Regions from separate parts of the Pseudomonas sp. SO81 genome, predicted to be linked through region 1. Evidence: predicted binding sites of a transcription regulator. Region 1 holds the regulator's gene; each other region holds the start of a gene.
What was found. Region 1 encodes sigma-54, which starts transcription at its own class of promoters, with help from an activator protein. Its sites were predicted from a motif close to ANTGGCATNNANNTTGCTNT; they were not measured.

Region 1 (6,602 bases):
CGCCGTTTCCGGCGGCAACCTCTATCGCCACTCCTCGTTCCTCGAAGGCGCGCTGGGCCAGCGCCTGTTCCCCGAGTGGCTGAGCCTCGACGAGCGCCCGCACATTCCGCGCGCCATGGGCAGCGCCACCTTCGACGGCGACGGCCTGGCCACCTATGCCAAGCCCTTCGTCGCCGGTGGCGAGCTGGTGTCCTACATCCTCGGCACCTACTCCGGGCGCAAGCTGGGCATGCCGAGCACGGCCAACTCCGGCGGCGTGCACAACCTGTTCGTCAGCCATGGCAACGAGGATCAGCAGGCGCTGCTCAAGCGCATGGGACGCGGTCTGCTGGTCACCGAACTGATGGGGCAGGGCCTCAACCTGGTCACCGGCGACTACTCGCGCGGCGCCGCCGGTTTCTGGGTGGAGAACGGCGAGATCCAGTTCCCGGTGCAGGAAGTCACCATCGCCGGCAATCTGCGTGACATGTTCAGCCAGATAGTCGCGGTGGGTAGCGACCTGGAGCTGCGTGGCAACATCCGCACCGGCTCGGTGCTGATCGAGCGGATGACCGTCGCCGGCAGCTGAGCCCGCGCGGCTACGAAAAAGGGGCCCGAGGGCCCCTTTTTCATGCGTCGGCGTTTACTCGCCTTCGTCGAACTTGTTGTTGATCAGCTCGACCAGCGCGTCCAGCGCCTCGTCTTCACGCTCGCCTTCGCTGAACAGGTGCAGGTTGGTGCCCTTGCCGGCGGCCAGCATCATCACCGCCATGATGCTCTTGCCGTCCACCTGGCTCTCCGCCGAGCGGCCGACGCGGACCTGGCAGGGGAAGCCACTGGCCACGCCGACGAACTTGGCGGCGGCGCGGGCGTGTAGGCCGAGCTTGTTGATGATGGTGATTTCGCGGGTGGGCATTGCAATCCTTAGCCGAGGTCGCGGTGGCGGACCTGGACGTTCTTCAGTACGGGTTTCAGGGCTTCGCCCAGGCGGTTGGCCAGGTACACCGAGCGATGGTGGCCACCGGTGCAGCCGATGGCGATGGTCACGTAGGAGCGGTTGCTGGCGGCGAAGCGCGGCAGCCACTTGTGCAGGTAGGCCTGGATGTCCTGGTACATCTCCTCCACGTCCGGCTGCGCCGCCAGATACTCGGCTACCGGGGCCTCCAGGCCGGACATGTCGCGCAGGTCCGGCTTCCAGTAGGGGTTGGGCAGGCAGCGCACGTCGAATACCAGGTCGGCATCCACCGGCATGCCGCGCTTGAAACCGAACGATTCGACCAGGAAGGCGGTGCCCGGCTCCGGCTTGTTCAGCAGGCGCAGCTTGAGGGTGTCGCGCAACTGGTAGAGGTTCAGGTGGGTGGTGTCGATCTTCAGGTCGGCCAGGTCGATGATCGGTGCCAGCAGTTGCGCCTCGTCACGAATGGCCTCGGCCAGGGCGCGATCCTCGTTGGTCAGCGGGTGACGCCGCCGGGTCTCGGAGAAGCGCTTGAGCAGGGTGTCCTCGTCGGCATCGAGATACAGCACGTCGCACTGGATATGACGGCTGCGTACTTCGTCGAGCAGTTCGGGGAAGCGCTTGAGCTGGCTGGGCAGGTTGCGTGCGTCCACCGACACGGCGACCTGCGGGTGCAGCAGCTCGGTCTGCAGCAGGGCACGCTCGGCCAGATCCGGCAGCAGGCCGGCGGGCAGGTTGTCGATGCAGTAGAAGCCGTTGTCTTCCAGTACGTCGAGGGCGGTGCTCTTGCCCGAGCCGGAACGTCCGCTGACGATGATCAGACGCATGCCGCCTCCCGTGCTCAGTGGCCGCTCTGAACGTCGACCACGACCTGGTACAGGCTCTCGTTGCTCTGCGCCTGGCGCAGGCGCTCGCGCACCTCACTACGGTCGAGCATGCTGGCGATCTGGCGCAGCAGCTCCAGGTGCTCGTCGGTGGCCGCTTCCGGCACCAGCAGGACGAACAGCAGGTCTACCGGTGCACCGTCGATGGCGTCGAAGTCCACCACCGAGTCCAGGTGCAGCACGGCGCTGATCGGTGCGCTGCAGCCGGACAGGCGGCAGTGGGGAATGGCGATGCCATTACCGAAGCCGGTGGAGCCGAGCTTCTCGCGAGCGATCAGGTTTTCGAAGATGTCCTGGGCGTCCAGATCGGGGAGATCGCGGGCGACCAGGTTGGCAATCTGTTCGAGTACACGTTTCTTGCTGCCTCCCGGCACGTTCACCAGGGAACGTGCGGGAGTCAGGATGGTTTCGAGTCGGATCATCTGGGAGGGGCTGTCAGCGAGCCGTGGCGCCTTGCAGGCGACCCAGCTGCTTTTCCTTGTGCTTGATCAGTTGTCGGTCGAGTTTGTCGGTCAGCAGGTCGATGGCCGCATACATGTCTTCGTGTTCGGCGTTGGCGACGATTTCGCCGCCGGCAATGTGCAGGGTCGCTTCGATCTTCTGCTTCAGCTTCTCGACCTCCATGATGACCTGCACATTGGTGATCTTGTCGAAATGGCGTTCCAGCCGGCTCAACTTCTCGCCGACATAGTCACGCAGAGCGTCGGTCACATCCAGTTGATGTCCACTGATGTTGACTTGCATACCGCTTCTCCTTGTTGCCTGGTGTAAGAGACAGACTAGCTTGCCTGCCGCCGTAACACGTTGGCTGAAAGGGCTGGTGCACTGCGGGCCATGGTCCCCCCATGCAGGGTATCTGGCGCTCGGTACGGTGGTGCAGAAGCCTTCCGCTCAGGGCCGCTTACATCAGTCGCTTGCGTTCGCTGGATGGCGCTATGCCGAGCGATTCACGGTACTTGGCGACAGTGCGGCGGGCTACCTGAATGCCCTGTGCTTCCAGTAAACCAGCGATCTTGCTGTCGCTCAACGGCTTTTTCGCGTTTTCCGCGGCCACCAGTTTCTTGATGATGGCGCGGATCGCGGTGGACGAGCATTCACCGCCCTCGGAGGTGCTGACGTGGCTGGAGAAGAAGTACTTCAGCTCGTAGATGCCACGCGGGGTGTGCATGAATTTCTGCGTGGTGACACGCGAAATGGTCGACTCGTGCATGCCTACCGCCTCGGCGATATCGTGCAGGACCAGGGGCTTCATGGCCTCGTCGCCGTATTCGAGGAAGCCGCGCTGGTGCTCGACGATCTGCGTGGCCACCTTCATCAGCGTCTCGTTGCGGCTCTGCAGGCTCTTGATGAACCAGCGCGCCTCCTGCAGCTGATTGCGCATGAAGGTGTTATCGGCGCTGGAGTCGGCGCGTTTGACGAAGCCGGCGTATTGCGGGTTGACCCGCAGGCGCGGTACCGCTTCCTGGTTGAGTTCCACCAGCCAGCGTTCGTTGTGCTTGCGCACGATCACGTCCGGCACCACGTATTCCGGTTCGCTGGCCTCGATCTGCGAGCCCGGGCGCGGGTTGAGACTCTGGATCAGTTCGATGACCTGGCGCAGCTCGTCCTCTTTCAGCTTCATGCGGCGCATCAGCTGGCTGTAGTCGCGGCTGCCGAGCACGTCGAGGTGATCGCCGGCCAGGCGCTGTGCCTCGGCCAGCCAGGGCGTGCTGGCCGGCAGTTGGCGCAGCTGCAGGAGCAGGCACTCGCGCAGGTCGCGGGCGCCGATGCCGGCGGGCTCGAAATGCTGGATGCGGTGCAGGACGGCTTCGACCTCGTCGGCCTCGATCTCCAGTTCCGGATCGAAGGACTCGACGATCTCGTCGATGGATTCTTCCAGGTAGCCCTGGTTGTTGATGCAGTCGATGATGGTGACGCCGATCAGCTTGTCGGTATCGGACATCGGCACCAGGTTGAGCTGCCACAGCAGGTGGCTCTGCAGGCTTTCGCCGGCGGAGGTGCGGGTGGTGAAGTCCCACTCGTCGTCATCGTTGCTCGGCAGGCTGCTGGCGCTGGTTTGGTAGACGTCTTCCCAGGCGGTGTCGACCGGCAGCTCGCTGGGAATGCGGTCGTGCCATTCGCCGTCTTCGGCGCTCTCGTTGTTGTTTACCGCGACGGTACTGTCCTGGAAGCTCGAGCTGTCCTGCTGGGCAGGGCTGTTCTGCTCGGCGTTGTCGGCCATCGGGTCGGAGTTGTCGAAGTCTTCGCCTTCCTCCTGACGTTCCAACATGGGGTTGGATTCCAGGGCCTCCTGGATTTCCTGCTGCAGGTCCAGGGTGGAGAGCTGGAGGAGACGGATGGCCTGTTGCAGCTGCGGAGTCATCGTCAGCTGCTGGCCCATCTTGAGGACTAGCGACGGTTTCATGGTGTGGGGCTGGGTACCTTGTTCACTTGCCGGCGCGTGGCGCCATCCACTGCAAGGCGGCGAACCGCCCTAGGAAGCAAATTATATGCCTGACCTTGAATGATTCTAGCCCTTTGCGCAAGCCCCGCACGGGGCTCGGGCTCAGAGGCGGAACTCGTGGCCCAGGTAGACTTCCTTGACCAGCTGGTTGGCCAGAATGGTCTCGGCATCGCCCTCGGCGATCAGCTGGCCGTCGTTGACGATATAGGCGGTCTCGCAGATATCCAGGGTCTCGCGCACGTTGTGATCGGTGATCAGCACGCCGATGCCCTTGGCCTTGAGGTGATGGATGATCTGCTTGATATCGCCGACCGAGATCGGGTCCACACCGGCGAAGGGTTCGTCGAGCAGGATGAACTTCGGCTCGGTGGCCAGGGCGCGGGCGATCTCCACGCGGCGACGCTCGCCGCCGGACAGGCTCATGCCGAGACTGTCGCGGATGTGGTTGATGTGGAATTCCTGCAGCAGGGCTTCCAGCGCCTCCTGGCGGCCGGCGCGGTCGAGGTCCTTGCGGGTCTCGAGGATGGCCATGATGTTGTCGGTCACCGACAGCTTGCGGAAGATCGAGGCTTCCTGCGGCAGGTAGCCGATGCCGGAGCGGGCGCGACCATGCATGGGCTGGTGGCTGATGTCCTGGCTGTCGATCAGCACGCGGCCCTGATCGGCCTGGACCAGGCCGACGATCATGTAGAAGCAGGTGGTCTTGCCGGCGCCGTTGGGGCCGAGCAGGCCGACGATCTGGCCGCTGTCGATGGACAGGCTGACGTCGCGGACCACCTGGCGGCCCTTGTAGCTCTTGGCCAGGTGCTGGGCTTTGAGAGTCGCCATTACTGCGCCTGCTCCGGCTGGCCGTTCTTCTTGCGCGGCTGCAGGATCATGTCGATGCGCGGGCGCGGCGTGGAGACATCGCTGCCCGTGGCGCGGCCGGCGTTGACGATCTGGCGCTGGGTGTCGTAGACGATCTTCTCGCCTTCGAAGGTGTTGCCCTGCTGGATCACCTTGGCCTGGTCGATCAGTACGATGCGCTCGTTGCTCGCGTAGTACTGGATAGTCAGGCCATAGGCCTTGACGATGTCCTTGTCGACCGATGGCTTCTGCTCGTAGTAGGCCGGTTTGCCCACCGAGGTGAAGACTTCGATCTCGCCGTTGGCATCCTGAGTGATGGTCACGGTGTCGCCGGTGATCTTCATGGTGCCCTGGGTGATCACCACGCCGCCGCGATACACGGCTACACCTTGCTTGTCATCCAGTTCTGCGCTGTCTGCCTGGACCCGGATCGGTTGTTCGCGGTCGCTGGGCAGGGCCCAGGCGCTGGCGCTTCCGAGCGCGGCGCTCAGGCTGAGCAGTAGGGGGAAGGTTTTAACGAACCTCATGCTGGCCTCTTACGTTGGACAGCAAGTTGATCTTGCCGTCGTTCATGTACGCTTTCATTCCCTGTGCCGTGGTCACCCCATTGGCGGCCTCGATTCTAACGGCTTGCTGGGTCTGCGCATATTCCTCGTCGGGGAATACGGTGACCCGGCTGCTGGTGATCACGGTCGGGCGGTTCTTGGCATCGGTGCGGGCGATGCGCACGTTGTCGATCAGCTCGACCTGCTTGCCCTCCGGCGCCACCTCGCCCTTGTCGCTGCGCACGTGCCACGGGAACTGGGTGCCGCGGTAGAGTTGCAGGTCCGGCTTGTCCAGCAGGGTGATGTCGCTGGCCTTGATGTGTTCCAGCTTGGCGGCGGTCATCTCGTACTGCAGCTTGCCGTCTTCCTGGAACTGCTGGGTGCTGGCGCCGACCACGTAGAAGTCGATGGCGTTGTCGGCCTCGGCGGCCGCCCGGCGCTCCATGAAGCTCTCGGGGCGGACGTTCCAGTAGCCGAGTGCGCCGATCAGGGCGACTGCCAGCAGGCCGATCACGTAGTTGCGCAGTTTGCCGTTCATGGACAGATCCTAGAGATAGGCGGCCTGGACGGCTTCAAGTGTGCCCTGGCCGCGCATGATCAGTTCGCAGAACTCGCGCGCCGCCCCTTCGCCACCGCGGGCGCTGGTCACGCCATGGGCGTGCTGGCGGACGAAGCCGTCGGCGCTGGCCACGGCCATGCCCAGGCCGACGCGGCGGATCACCGGCAGGTCGGGCAGGTCGTCGCCCAGGTAGGCGACCTGTTCGTAGGTCAGGCCCAGCTCGCCGAGCAGTTCATCTAGCACCACCAGCTTGTCCTCGCGGCCCTGGTACAGATGCTGGATGCCCAGGTTCTGCGCGCGGCGCTCGACCACCGGGGTCTTGCGTCCGCTGATGATGGCGGTGCGTACCCCGGAGTTGATCAGCATCTTGATGCCGTGGCCGTCCAGGGTG
Region 2 (6,602 bases), 1.2 Mb from region 1:
AAGCGTTCATCTTCCAGACCATGCAAGGGCCCTCCGTGACTGCTGCTGACATCCTCGTGCAGACCGCCGCTCTCGCCGTCCTGAACCAGGTCGTCGAAGCTGAACAGGCGACTGCCCAGAGTGTCGCCAAGGATGCCGTAGTAATCCTCGAGACTCAATTGGAGTTCGGCCGCAACCTCTTGATCTTTAGCGTCTCTTCCGGTGCGCGCCTCGATTGCACGAATCGCGTCGCTGACCATGCGGGTATTGCGGTGTACCGAACGCGGCGCCCAGTCGCCCTTGCGCACCTCGTCCAGCATGGCGCCGCGGATGCGGATGCCGGCGTAGGTTTCGAAGCTGGCGCCCTTGCTGCCGTCGTATTTTTTCGAAGCTTCCAGTAGACCGATCATGCCCGCCTGGATCAGGTCGTCGACCTGCACACTGGCCGGCAAGCGTGCCAGCAGGTGATAGGCGATGCGCTTGACCAGGGGCGCGTAGCGCTCGATCAATTGGTGCTGGGAATCCTGCGCCTGCGCCTTGTTGTACATGCGTAGTCCACTGGCTGCTGTCATACGGCCGTACCCGCGATCGGTTGCTGCACCAGACGCTCGACGAAGAACTCCAGATGGCCGCGCGGGTTGGCCGGCAGCGGCCAGGTGTCGACTTTCTGGGCGATCGCCTTGAACGCCAGTGCGCATTTCGAGCGCGGGAAGGCTTCGTATACCGCGCGCTGCTTCTGCACGGCCTTGCGTACGGACTCGTCATAGGGCACTGCCCCGACGTATTGCAAAGCCACATCGAGAAAACGGTCGGTTACCTTGGTCAGCTTAGCAAACAGATTGCGCCCTTCCTGCGGCGTATGGGCCATGTTGGCCAGCACGCGGAAGCGGCTCATGCCGTAGTCGCGATTGAGCAGCTTGATCAGCGCATAGGCGTCGGTGATCGAAGTCGGCTCGTCGCAGACCACCACGATGACTTCCTGCGCCGCGCGCACGAAGCTGACCACGCCGTCGCCGATGCCGGCGGCGGTGTCGATGACTAGGACATCGAGGTTGTCGCTGATGTCGCTGAAGGCCTGGATCAGGCCGGCATGCTGCACCGGCGACAACTGCACCATGCTCTGCGTGCCCGAGGCGGCCGGCACGATGCGCACGCCGCCGGGACCCTGGATCAGCACATCTTTGAGATCGCACTCGCCGGCGATCACGTCGGCCAGGGTGCGCTTGGCGGTCAGGCCGAGCAGGACGTCGACGTTGGCCAGGCCCAGGTCGGCGTCCATCAGCATGACCCGGCGACCGAGGTCGGCCAGCGCCAGCGACAGATTCACCGACACATTGGTCTTGCCGACACCGCCCTTGCCGCCTGTGACTGCGATCACCTGTACGGGATGCATACTACCCATGTTCTTCTCTTACCTTGACTTGCCTGGACTGGGCTGGTCGGGCAACCACACCGACCCTTTCCTAACACTAGAACGCCTTGCACGCTGCCGCCTGCCTTATCCCACGCGGCGCGCCGGGTGGTGGTACAGGCCGGCGAACATATCCGCCATGGCCTCCTCGCTTGGATCTTCGGCGGTCTGCAGGCTCACGGCGCGACTCACCAGCTGATGGCTGCGCGGCACCTGCAGATCGTCCGGAATCTTCGGCCCATCTGCCAGATAGGCTACCGGTAGATGCTGGCTGATAGCCAGCCCCAGAACTTCACCCAGGTTGGCGGCTTCATCGACCTTGCTCAGGATGCACCCGGCCAGGCCGCACTGCTTGTAGCTGTGATAGGCGGCCTTGAGCACCTGAGCCTGGCTGGTAGCGGCCAGCACCAGATAGTTTTTCGATTTGACCCCACGCGCGGCCAGACTCTCCAACTGCAGACGCAGAGCCGGATCATTGCCTGGCAGGCCGGCGGTATCGATCAGCACCACTTTCTTGCGCGCCAGCGGGGCCAGGGCCTGAACCAGGGACTGGCCCGGGTCGACCTGGGTCACCGGTACGTTGAGGATGCGACCGAGGGTCTTGATCTGCTCCTGGGCGCCGATGCGGAAGCTGTCCATGCTGACCAGGGCGATGCTCTGCGGGCCGTATTTCAGCACGTAGCGCGCCGCCATCTTGGCCAGGGTGGTGGTCTTGCCCATGCCGGCCGGGCCGACCAGGGCGATCACACCGCCCTCTTCCAGCGGCTCCACTTCGGGCGTCTTGATCGCATGAGCCAGGTGGGCCAGCAGCATGCGCCAGGCCTGACGCGGCTCGGCGACTTTGGCCACGCGCTCCAGCAGGGCCTTGGACAGCTCGGCGGACAGGCCCATGCGCTGCAGGCGGCGCCACAGGTTGGCCTGTTGCGGCTTGCGATTCTGCAGCTGGCCCCAGGCGATGGAGCCCAGCTGTACTTCGATCAGCTCGCGCAGGCCGTGCAGCTCGAAGCGCATGGCATCCAGGGCGCGCTGATCCACCGCAGCGGCAGCCGGCTTGATTGCGGGCTGTGCGGCGGCCACCGGGCGCTGAGCCTTGACGGCGGTGGCCGGCAGCTCCGGGGCGACCAGCGATTCGTTGGCGAACAGCTGGCGGTCCTTGCGCTCGTCGGCCACGGCGCGAATGGTCAGCTCGGCCTGGGCATTGGCGATCTTCGCCTGAGTCTTGCGCAGCTCGGCTTCCAGCGCCGGGTTGGCCTGACGTGCCGGAGCGGTCGGCTGGTAGTCCAGGGCAGCGGTCAGCTCCACGCCACCGGCCACACGGCGATTGCCGATGATGGAGGCATCGGCGCCCAGCTCATCACGCACCAGTTTCATGGCGGTACGCATATCGGCGGCGAAGAAGCGTTTGACTTGCATGGCTTAGAACCCTCAGTTCTGGCCGACCGTAGCAACGATCGTGACCTGCTTGTTATCCGGTATTTCTTGGTAGGCCAGTACGTGCATGGCCGGTACGGCGAGCCGCGCGAATCGCGAGAGCATCGCCCGGACCGGACCGGCTACCAGCAGGATCACCGGTTTGCCGAGCATTTCCTGGCGCTGCGCCGCTTCCACCAGGGAGCGTTGCAGCTTCTCGGCCATGCCGGGCTCGAGGAGGATGCCATCCTCGGAGCCCTGACCGGCCTTCTGCAGGCTATTGAGCAATAACTGTTCCAACCTGGGTTCTAGAGTGATCACAGGCAGCTCCGGCTCTAGTCCCACAATGCTTTGCACGATTGCGCGGGAAAGCGCGACGCGAACCGCGGCCACCATCGCGGCGGGATCTTGACTCTTGCCGGCCACGTTGGAGATGGCCTCGGCGATGCTGCGGATGTCGCGCACCGGCACCTGCTCCTGCAGCAGGGTCTGCAGTACTTTGAGCAGGGTCGACAGCGAGACCATGCCCGGCACCAGCTCCTCGGCCAGCTTCGGCGAGCTCTTGGCCAGCAGCTGCATCAATTGCTGGACCTCTTCGTGGCCGAGCAGTTCATGGGCATGCTTGTGCAGCACCTGGTTGAGGTGGGTGGCGACCACGGTGCTGGCGTCCACCACCGTGTAGCCGAGCGACTGCGCCTGGTCGCGCTGGGTCGGGTCGATCCACACCGCTTCCAGGCCGAACGCCGGATCCTTGGCGGCGATACCGTTGAGGGTGCCGAACACCTGGCCGGGGTTGATCGCCAGCTCGCGCTCCGGATACACCTCGGCCTCGGCCACGCTGACGCCCATCAGGGTCAAACGGTAGGCGTTGGGCAACAAGTCAAGATTGTCGCGGATATGCACGGATGGCATCAGGAAGCCCATTTCCTGGGACAGCTTCTTGCGCACGCCCTTGATCCGCGCCAGCAGCTGGCCACCCTGGTTGCGGTCGACCAGCGGAATCAGGCGGTAACCCACTTCCAGGCCGACCATGTCCACCGGGGTCACGTCGTCCCAGCCCAGCTCCTTGACCTCCTGGGCCTTCTGCGCCGGCAGCAGCTCCTGCTGGCGCTGGACTTCCTTGACCGCGTCCTCCTTGGTCTTGCGCTGCTTGTGCGCGATCCAGTAGGCCGCACCGGCGGCCACCAGGCCGAGGCTGATGAAGGAAAAGTGCGGCATGCCCGGTACCAGGCCCATGGCGATCATGATCGCCGACGACACGGCCAAAGCCTTGGGCGAGGCGAACATCTGCCGGCTGACCTGGGCGCCCATGTCTTCCGAGGTCGAAACGCGGGTCACCATGATCGCGGCGGCGGTGGACAGCAGCAGAGACGGGATCTGCGCCACCAGGCCGTCACCGATGGTCAGCAGGGTGTAGATGCGCCCGGCCTCGGCAAAAGCCAGGTCGTGCTGCAGCACACCGATGGCCATGCCACCGATCAGGTTGATGAAGAGGATCAGCAGGCCGGCGACGGCATCGCCACGAACGAACTTCGAGGCACCGTCCATCGAACCGTAGAAGTCGGCCTCCTGGGCCACCTCGACGCGGCGCTTCTTGGCCTCGGCCTGGTCGATCAGGCCGGCGTTGAGGTCGGCGTCGATGGCCATCTGCTTGCCGGGCATGGCATCGAGGGTGAAACGTGCGCTCACCTCGGAGATGCGCCCGGCGCCCTTGGTGACCACCACGAAGTTGATGATCATCAAGATGGCGAACACCACGGCACCGACCACGTAGTTGCCGCCAATTACCACCTCGCCGAAGGCCTGGATCACCTTGCCCGCGGCATCGTGGCCCTCCTGGCCGTGCAACAGCACCACCCGCGTGGAGGCGACGTTCAGCGCCAGGCGCAACAGGGTCGCGGCCAGCAGCACCGTGGGGAATACGGCGAAGTCCAGCGGCCGCAGGGAGTAGATGGCCACCAGCAGAACCACGATGGACAGGGCGATGCTGAAGGTGAACAGCACGTCGAGCAGGAACGGCGGAATCGGCAGCATGACCATGGCGAGCATGACCAGCAGCAGCAGCGGAATGCCCAGATTGCCGTGGCGCAACCCCGCCAGGTTGCTGCGTACATCACCGATGAGTTGCGCCCGATCCACTGCCACTTGATTACCCCAGCCAGTTCAATCTTTTGACGCGAAGAAGCGCCGTGGCGAGGTTAGAGCAAGAAGTCGGCCAGTTTCCTCAAGGCCTTGAAACGCAACGTATTCGAGGGAAACCCGGGGCGTAGGTCATGGGTCACATGCAGTTCAGACATCCGAGGAAGAACCCATGAAAAAGTGCCTTATCGCCGCCCTGCTCGGCTTAACCAGCGTGGCCCAGGCCGCACCGCTGACGGTCCAGCTCAATGCCGTGGACGCCAATGGCGTCGGCCAGCCGCTCGGCACCGTCAAGGTCGAACAGAGTCTCTACGGCCTGGTGTTCAGCCCTGCCCTTTCGGGCCTTGAGCCTGGCCTGCACGGCTTCCACCTGCATGCCAAACCGGACTGCAAACCCGCCGAGAAGGACGGCCAGGCCTCCGCCGCCGAGGCGGCGGGCGGCCACTGGGACCCGGACGGCAGCGCGCGTCACGGCAGCCCCTGGGAGGACGACGCCCACCGCGGCGACCTGCCGCCGCTGTATGTGGACGCCAGCGGCAAGGCCGGGCAGCCGGTACTGGCGCCACGTCTGAAGAGCCTGGACGAGCTCAAGGGCCATGCCCTGATGATCCACGCCGGAGGCGACAACCATGCCGACCATCCCAAGCCACTGGGTGGTGGCGGCGCACGGGTGGCCTGTGGCGTGATCGAGTGACACGTCACTCGTCGCGACGTAGGTCCGGCGGGATGGGCAGATTCGACAGCGGCGCCGGACGCTTGCCCTTGCCGGAGCGGAACTGCTTGAGCTGGTAGACGTAGGCCAGTACCTGAGCCACCGCCAGGTACAGGCCCGCGGGGATCTCCTGGTCCACTTCGGTGGAGTAGAACACCGCCCGCGCCAGGGCCGGCGATTCGAGCAGGGTAACCTTGTGCTCCTGGGCAATCTCGCGAATCTTCAGCGCCAGGAAGTCGCCACCCTTGGCCAGCAGCATCGGCGCATTGCCCTTGGCCGGGTCGTACTTCAGCGCCACGGCGAAGTGGGTCGGGTTGGTGATCACCACGTCGGCCTCGGGCACCTGCTGCATCATCCGCCGCTCGGCCATCTGCCGCTGCAACTGGCGGATCTTCGACTTGACCTCGGGCTTGCCCTCGCTGTCCTTGTATTCGTCGCGGACCTCCTGCTTGGTCATCATCAGCTTCTGCTTGGTGTCCCAGAGCTGGAACGGCACGTCCACGGCGGCAATCAGGATCAGCCCGCAGGCCATCCACAGCAGACTCCAGCCGGTCACCTGCATGGCATGCAGGATCGCCGACTCGACCGACTCGTTGGCGATGGCCAGCAGGTCGTCCTGGTCCGACTTGAGCACCGCCAGGGCCACCATCAGGATGATCACGAACTTGGCCAGGGCCTTGAGCAGCTCCACCAGGGCCTTGGTGGAGAACATGCGCTTGAGCCCTTCCAGTGGGTTCATCCGGCTGAACTTGGGCTGCAGCGCCTCGGCGGAGAACAGCCAGCCGCCCAGGGCAACGGGGCCGACGATGGAAGCGATGAGCATGACCACGAAGAACGGCTGCAGGGCCAGCAGCGCCTCCATACCAGTGGCCAGCAGATAGCGAGCCATGGAACCGTCATCCAGCAGTACCTCGCGCGGCAGGGAGAAGTTGCCGCGCATCATGTCCAGCA
Region 3 (6,602 bases), 1.2 Mb from region 1:
CTCTACGCCGAGCCGGGCTTCAACGACCATCGCGAGAACACCGACGACCCGGTGGCCGTGCAGTACGCGGAGGCGCACAAGGTGCGCATCGAGTCCGGCAGCTGGCTGGCCAAGGTGCTGGGTGGTGAGGAGATCGGCGTCAACTCCCTGCATGGTCAGGGCGTGAAGACCCTGGGCAAGGGCCTGGAGCCGCTGGCCCACGCCGAGGACGGCCTGGTCGAGGCCTTCCATGCGCCGAGCCTGTCGCCCTTCCTGTTCGCCGTGCAGTGGCACCCGGAATGGCAGGCCGCGCAGAACCCGGATTCGGTGAAGATCTTCGAGGCCTTCGGCGAAGCCTGTCGCCAGCGCCAGACGCGCAGCTGGTCGAGCGCCGCCTGATTCTCCGCATCGCCTAACCAGAAGCCCGGCCTGTGCCGGGCTTTTTCATTCAGGCCTGGACCGGCCGGTACTGCAGGGCTTCGGCCAGGTGGGCGCGGGCGATCTGCTCGACCTGCTCCAGGTCGGCCAGGGTACGCGCCACCTTGAGCAGGCGGTGGGCGGCGCGCAGCGACAGGTTGAGGCGTTCGCAGGCCTGCTCCAGCCAGTGCTGATCCTGCTCGGCCAGCGGGCAATGCCGGCGCAGGCCGGGCAGGTCGAGAAAGGCGTTGGCGCAGCCCTGACGCCTGAGCTGCCGTTGCCGTGCCTGGGCGACCCGGCCGGCGACGCTGGCGCTGTCTTCGCCCGGTTGCGCCGGCGCCTGCAGGCTGGTGCTCTCGCGCGCGACGGTGAGGTGCAGGTCGATGCGGTCAAGCAGCGGCCCGGAAAGCTTGGCGCGGTAGCGCTGCACCTGGTCCGGCGAGCAGCGGCAACGCCCGCAGGGGTCGCCCAGGTAACCGCAGGGGCAGGGGTTCATCGCCGCCACCAGCTGAAAGCGGGCGGGGAAACGCACCTTGTCGCGGGCCCGGGCGATAACGATCTGCCCGCTCTCCAGCGGCTCGCGCAAAACTTCCAATACCTTTCTGTCGAACTCCGGCAATTCATCAAGGAACAGCACGCCCTGATGGGCCAGGGTGATTTCCCCGGGTTGCGGGCGACTGCCACCCCCCACCAGCGCCGGTCCGGAAGCCGAGTGGTGCGGTTGCCTGAACGGACGCTGCGGCCAGGCCGACAGCGGCGCCAGGCTGGCCACCGAGTGGATGGCGGCCACTTCCAGCGCCTCTTCCTCGGACAGCGGAGGGAGCAGGCCGGGCAGGCGACTGGCGAGCAAGGTCTTGCCGGTGCCGGGCGGCCCGCTGAACAACAGATTGTGGCCGCCGCTGGCGGCGATCAGCAGGGCGCGCTTGGCCGCCAACTGGCCCTGCACTTCGGCCAGGTCCGGATAGGCCGGCACCTCGCGCAGCAGGCCGTTGGCCTGGTGCGGCGCCAGCGGCGTATGGCCGTTGAGGTGGGCGGCGATCTGCAGCAGATGGTCGACGGCCAGCACCTTCAGGCCGGAAGCCAGGCAGGCCTCTTCGGCATTGGCGCTGGGCACCACCAGGGTGCGTCCGGCGGCGCGGGCAGCCAGGGCCGCCGGCAGCACGCCCTGTACCGGCCGCAGGGCGCCGGATAGCGCCAGTTCGCCGAGGCATTCCAGCTCGGCCAGGCTGTCCACCGGTACCTGGCCGCTGGCGGCCAGCACGCCGAGGGCGATGGCCAGGTCGAAGCGGCCACCATCCTTGGGCAGGTCGGCAGGGGCGAGGTTGAGGGTGATGCGCCGCGCGGGGAATTCGAAGCCGGAGTTCTGGATGGCGCTGCGCACGCGGTCCTTGCTTTCCTTGACCGCGGCTTCCGGCAGGCCGACCAGGGCCATGCTCGGCAGGCCGTTGGCCAGGTGCGCCTCGACAGTGACAGGCGGGGCTTCGACGCCGACCTGGGCGCGGCTGTGGACGATGGCCAGGGACATGGATCACTCCTTGATCGCATGCCCGCCGATGGGCTTACTCGGCGGGTGGTTTCTGTTGGGCTTCCAGCTCCGCCAGCTTGGCTTCCAGTGCCTCCAGGCGGGCGCGGGTGCGAGCCAGCACGGCCATCTGGCTGTCGAATTCTTCGCGGCTGACCAGATCCAGCTTGCTGAAGGCGCTCTGCAGCAGGGCCTTGAACTGCGCTTCGAACTCGCTGCGCGGCAGTGGACTCTCACCGCTTAACAGGCGCGAGGCATGGCTGGCGAGGGTATCGAGAATGGCTTTGGGCGGCAGCATGGGCGGTTTATTCCGTGAGCAAACGGCCGGCAGTGTAGCACGCAGCCCGCGCCGGCCAGGGTTGGATGGCCAGTGCACGATTTTTGATCATCACCGGGAGCTGTAGCGCACCAATGCTGTGCAATGACCTGCCAGTCAATTTCCTCCAATCACCGCAGCGCGGCACTAACTGCATGAAAAAGTGGCCTTTTGGCATAGCTGGCAAGCTTTCTGCTTAACACCCCATGACGCGTGCACCGATGCAGTTCCGGTGTGCAGGATGAGGCGGGGGAGTGCCTCACCGGAGGCGGTTGGTGGGCATCGAATCGGCTGGCTACGGGCGGGCGATGCGTTTCAAAAGCCAGACACTGCGCTTAGACTTGAGCCGGGTTCGTTTTCCTGGGGCGAGTCCATCAAAACGGGAGAAAGTTTCATGAAGCTAGTCACTGCCATCATCAAGCCGTTCAAGCTGGACGACGTGCGCGAGTCACTGTCGGAGATCGGCGTGCAGGGCATCACCGTGACCGAAGTCAAAGGCTTCGGTCGGCAGAAGGGCCACACCGAGCTGTATCGCGGCGCGGAATACGTGGTCGATTTCCTGCCCAAGGTGAAGATCGACGTGGCCATCGCCGACGACCAGCTGGACCGGGTCATCGAGGCGATCACCAAGGCGGCCAACACCGGCAAGATCGGTGACGGCAAGATCTTCGTCGTCAATCTGGAACAGGCCATCCGCATCCGTACCGGCGAAACCGGCACCGACGCAGTTTAAGCCTCAGAACCCAACACGCCCCAGGAGAAAAACACATGACTCTGCGTAAGATCGCAGGGCTAGGAGCCCTTTTGTCCCTCGTAACCCCTGGCCTGGCCATGGCTGACGAGGTCGTACTCAACTCCGGCGACACCGCCTGGATGATGACTGCCAGCCTGCTGGTGCTGCTCATGACCATCCCGGGCCTGGCGCTGTTCTACGCCGGCATGGTGCGTTCGAAGAACGTGCTCTCGGTGATGATGCAGTGCTTCGCCATCACCGGCCTGATCAGCATCCTCTGGGTGATCTACGGCTACAGCATCGCGTTCGACACCACCGGCATGGAGCAAGGGGTCGTCAACCTCAACTCCTTCGTCGGCGGCCTGTCCAAAGCCTTCCTCAGCGGCCTGAACACCAGCAGCCTGATCGGTGCCTTCCCGGAAAGCGTGTTCATCTTCTTCCAGATGACCTTCGCCATCATCACTCCGGCCCTGATCGTCGGCGCCTTCGCCGAGCGCATGAAGTTCTCCGCCATGCTGATCTTCATGGGCGTGTGGTTCACCCTGGTCTACGCACCGATCGCACACATGGTCTGGTCCGGTAACGGCGGCCTGATGTGGGACTGGGGCGTGCTGGACTTCGCCGGCGGCACCGTGGTGCACATCAACGCCGGTATCGCCGGTCTGGTGGCCTGCCTGGTATTGGGCAAGCGCAAGGGCTTCCCGACCACCGCCATGGCTCCGCACAACCTGGGCTACACCCTGGTCGGCGCCGCCATGCTGTGGGTCGGCTGGTTCGGCTTCAACGCCGGTTCGGCCATCGCCGCCAACGGCACCGCCGGCATGGCCATGCTGGTGACCCAGATCGCCACCGCCGCCGCCGCCCTGGGCTGGATGTTCGCCGAGTGGATCACGCACGGTAAGCCGAGCGCCCTGGGCATCGCCTCCGGCGTGGTCGCCGGCCTGGTCGCCATCACTCCGGCCGCCGGCACCGCCGGCCCGATGGGTGCCATCGTCATCGGTCTGTCCGCCGGCGTGATCTGCTTCTTCTGCGCCACCAGCCTGAAGCGCAAGCTGGGCTACGACGACTCCCTGGACGCCTTCGGCGTACACGGCATCGGCGGTATCGTCGGCGCCCTGCTGACCGGCGTGTTCGCCGCGCCGGCCCTGGGTGGCTTCGGCACCGTGGAAGACATCGGCGCCCAGCTGTTCGTCCAGTTCAAGGGTGTCGCCTTCACCGTGGTCTACACCGCCATCGTCACCTTCGTGATCCTCAAGGTGCTGGACCTGGTGATGGGCCTGCGCGTGACCGAGGAGCAAGAGACCGTCGGCCTCGACCTCTCCGAGCACAACGAGCGCGGCTACAACCTGTAAGCCCCTCAGCAATACCAAACGCCCGGTCCGCCGGGCGTTTTTCATTGCGCGCCAACGGCGGCGCGGCACTGTGCAACCAGTACAACGGAGTACTCGATGGAAAGCACGGCTCTGATTCCCCTGCAGTATGCGCTGGACACTTTCTACCTACTGATCTGTGGCGCCCTGGTGATGTGGATGGCAGCGGGCTTCGCCATGCTCGAATCCGGCCTGGTACGGGCCAAGAACACTGCCGAGATCCTCACCAAGAACATCGTGCTCTACGCCCTGGCCTGCGTGATGTACCTGCTGGTCGGCTACTACCTGATGTATGGCGGTGCCCACGGCGGTGTGCTGCCCAACTTCGGCTTTCTGATCGGCGACGAGCACGCGGTGGATCTGGTCGCGGCGGGCGGTGAGGGCGCACCGGGCTATGCCAAGCGCGCCGACTTCTTCTTCCAGGTGGTGTTCACCGCCACCTGCATGTCGATCGTCTCCGGCGCCGTGGCCGAGCGCATGAAGCTGTGGGCGTTCCTTGCCTTCGCCGTGGTCATGTGCGGCCTGATCTACCCGATCGAGGGTTACTGGACCTGGGGCGGTGGCTTCCTCAAGCAACTCGGCTTCAAGGACTTCGCCGGCTCCGGCATCGTCCACCTGGCGGGCGCCTCGGCGGCCCTGGCCGGCGTCATCCTGCTCGGCGCGCGCAAGGGCAAGTACGGCAGCCATGGGCAGATCAACGCCATTCCCGGCGCCAACCTGCCGCTGGCGACGCTGGGCACGCTGATCCTCTGGTTCGGCTGGTTCGGTTTCAACGGTGGCTCGCAGCTCAAGGTCAGCAGCATCGACGACGCCAACGTGGTAGCCGCAGTCTTCGTCAACACCAACCTGGCCGCGGCCGGTGGCCTGCTGGCGGCGCTGGTGGTGGCGCGGGTGCTGTTCGGCAAGGCCGACCTGACCATGATCCTCAACGGCGCGCTGGCCGGCCTGGTGTCGATCACCGCTGAGCCGGCCACGCCGAGCGCGGTGCAGGCCGCGCTGATCGGCGCGGTGGGCGGCGTGCTGGTGGTGTTCAGCATCCTCATGCTGGAGCGCCTGCGCATCGACGATCCGGTGGGCGCCATCTCGGTGCACGGCACCAGCGGCATCTGGGGCCTGCTGGTGGTGCCGCTGACCAACAGCGGCGCCAGCCTCAGCGTGCAGATGCTCGGCGCGGCCTGCATCTTCGCCTGGGTGTTCGTCGCCAGCCTGCTGGTGTGGGGCCTGATCAAGCTGGTGATGGGCCTGCGCGTCAGCGAGGAAGACGAATACGAGGGTGTCGACATCGTCGAGTGCGGCATGGAGGCCTATCCGGAGTTCACCCGCAAGTGACGTCGGCCGCGGGTCAAACCAAGGGCGCTGCGGCGCCCTTCGTTTTGCCCGCTGCGAGCCCATCGACGGATTGGAAAATTTCCCGCGTCGGCCAGGTGAAAAGGCCGCGGACAGGCTCTAAAATGCGCCGCCAGTAGATGCTGCAGGTGCTGGAAAATGTGGCAACAACGGCTGATCAGTCTGCGTGCCCGAGCGCGTGGTTTTCATCTGGTAAGCGACGAGCTCCTGCAGGCGTTGCCGGAGCTGGCCGACTACCGGGTGGGGCTTCTGCACCTGTGGCTGCAGCACACGTCCGCCTCGCTGACCATCAACGAGAATGCCGATGGTGCGGTGCGGCGTGACTTCGAGCGCTTCTTCAACCGTCTTGTGCCCCAGGGTGCGCAAGGCTACGAACACGACTACGAAGGGCCGGACGATCTGCCGGCGCATTTCAAGTCCAGCCTGCTGGGCTGTCAGCTGAGTCTGCCGGTCAGCGAAGGTCGATTGAACCTCGGCACCTGGCAGGGCATCTATCTCGGCGAGCACCGCGACCATGGCGGCTCCCGCCGGGTGCTGGCGACCCTGCAAGGCGAGCTGCGCGAAGGCGCGACCCGCCGATAAAATTTTTCCAGCGGCATTTTTGCAATGCGTGCCGCTGGGCTATAAGTAACCTGCTCTGCGCAAGTCATGAGGTAGAACATGAGCGACGAAGAACTGGAACAGGACGACCTGGAAGGCGCCGACGAGGACGAGGGCGATGAGCTGGAAGCGGCCGACGCCGGCGATGACGGCGACGACGGCAGCGACGCTGCCGAGCCCGGCAGCAAGCCCGGGAAGAAGGCCAAGGCCGCCGAGGAAATCGAGGAGCTGCCCAGCGTAGAAGCCAAGCAGAAGGAGCGCGACGCCCTGGCCAAGGCCATGGAAGAGTTCCTCTCGCGTGGCGGCTCGGTGCAGGAG

Region 2: the regulator sigma-54 is predicted to act here: its motif matches at 5,001-5,020, upstream of flhA (flagellar biosynthesis protein FlhA).
Region 3: the regulator sigma-54 is predicted to act here: its motif matches at 2,414-2,433, upstream of glnK (P-II family nitrogen regulator).

Annotation. Positions count from the first base shown of each region.
Region 1 is NZ_CP126126.1:1,733,031-1,739,632, reverse strand. It holds gene pmbA (metalloprotease PmbA) at 1-568, shown strand, start outside; gene OH686_RS08415 (HPr family phosphocarrier protein) at 623-895, opposite strand; gene rapZ (RNase adapter RapZ) at 904-1,761, opposite strand; gene ptsN (PTS IIA-like nitrogen regulatory protein PtsN) at 1,776-2,240, opposite strand; gene hpf (ribosome hibernation-promoting factor, HPF/YfiA family) at 2,254-2,562, opposite strand; gene OH686_RS08395 (RNA polymerase factor sigma-54) at 2,720-4,222, opposite strand; gene lptB (LPS export ABC transporter ATP-binding protein) at 4,364-5,089, opposite strand; gene lptA (lipopolysaccharide transport periplasmic protein LptA) at 5,089-5,634, opposite strand; gene lptC (LPS export ABC transporter periplasmic protein LptC) at 5,621-6,190, opposite strand; gene OH686_RS08375 (KdsC family phosphatase) at 6,200-6,602, opposite strand, start outside.
Region 2 is NZ_CP126126.1:575,476-582,077, forward strand. It holds gene fliA (RNA polymerase sigma factor FliA) at 1-551, opposite strand, end outside; gene fleN (flagellar synthesis regulator FleN) at 548-1,381, opposite strand; gene flhF (flagellar biosynthesis GTPase FlhF) at 1,478-2,803, opposite strand; gene flhA (flagellar biosynthesis protein FlhA) at 2,816-4,939, opposite strand; gene sodC (superoxide dismutase [Cu-Zn] SodC) at 5,112-5,633, shown strand; gene flhB (flagellar biosynthesis protein FlhB) at 5,638-6,602, opposite strand, start outside.
Region 3 is NZ_CP126126.1:2,884,087-2,890,688, forward strand. It holds gene OH686_RS13425 (gamma-glutamyl-gamma-aminobutyrate hydrolase family protein) at 1-378, shown strand, start outside; gene OH686_RS13430 (YifB family Mg chelatase-like AAA ATPase) at 428-1,921, opposite strand; gene OH686_RS13435 (accessory factor UbiK family protein) at 1,956-2,216, opposite strand; gene glnK (P-II family nitrogen regulator) at 2,629-2,967, shown strand; gene OH686_RS13445 (ammonium transporter) at 3,003-4,319, shown strand; gene OH686_RS13450 (ammonium transporter AmtB) at 4,416-5,666, shown strand; gene OH686_RS13455 (secondary thiamine-phosphate synthase enzyme YjbQ) at 5,823-6,266, shown strand; gene sutA (dormancy-specific transcriptional regulator SutA) at 6,345-6,602, shown strand, end outside.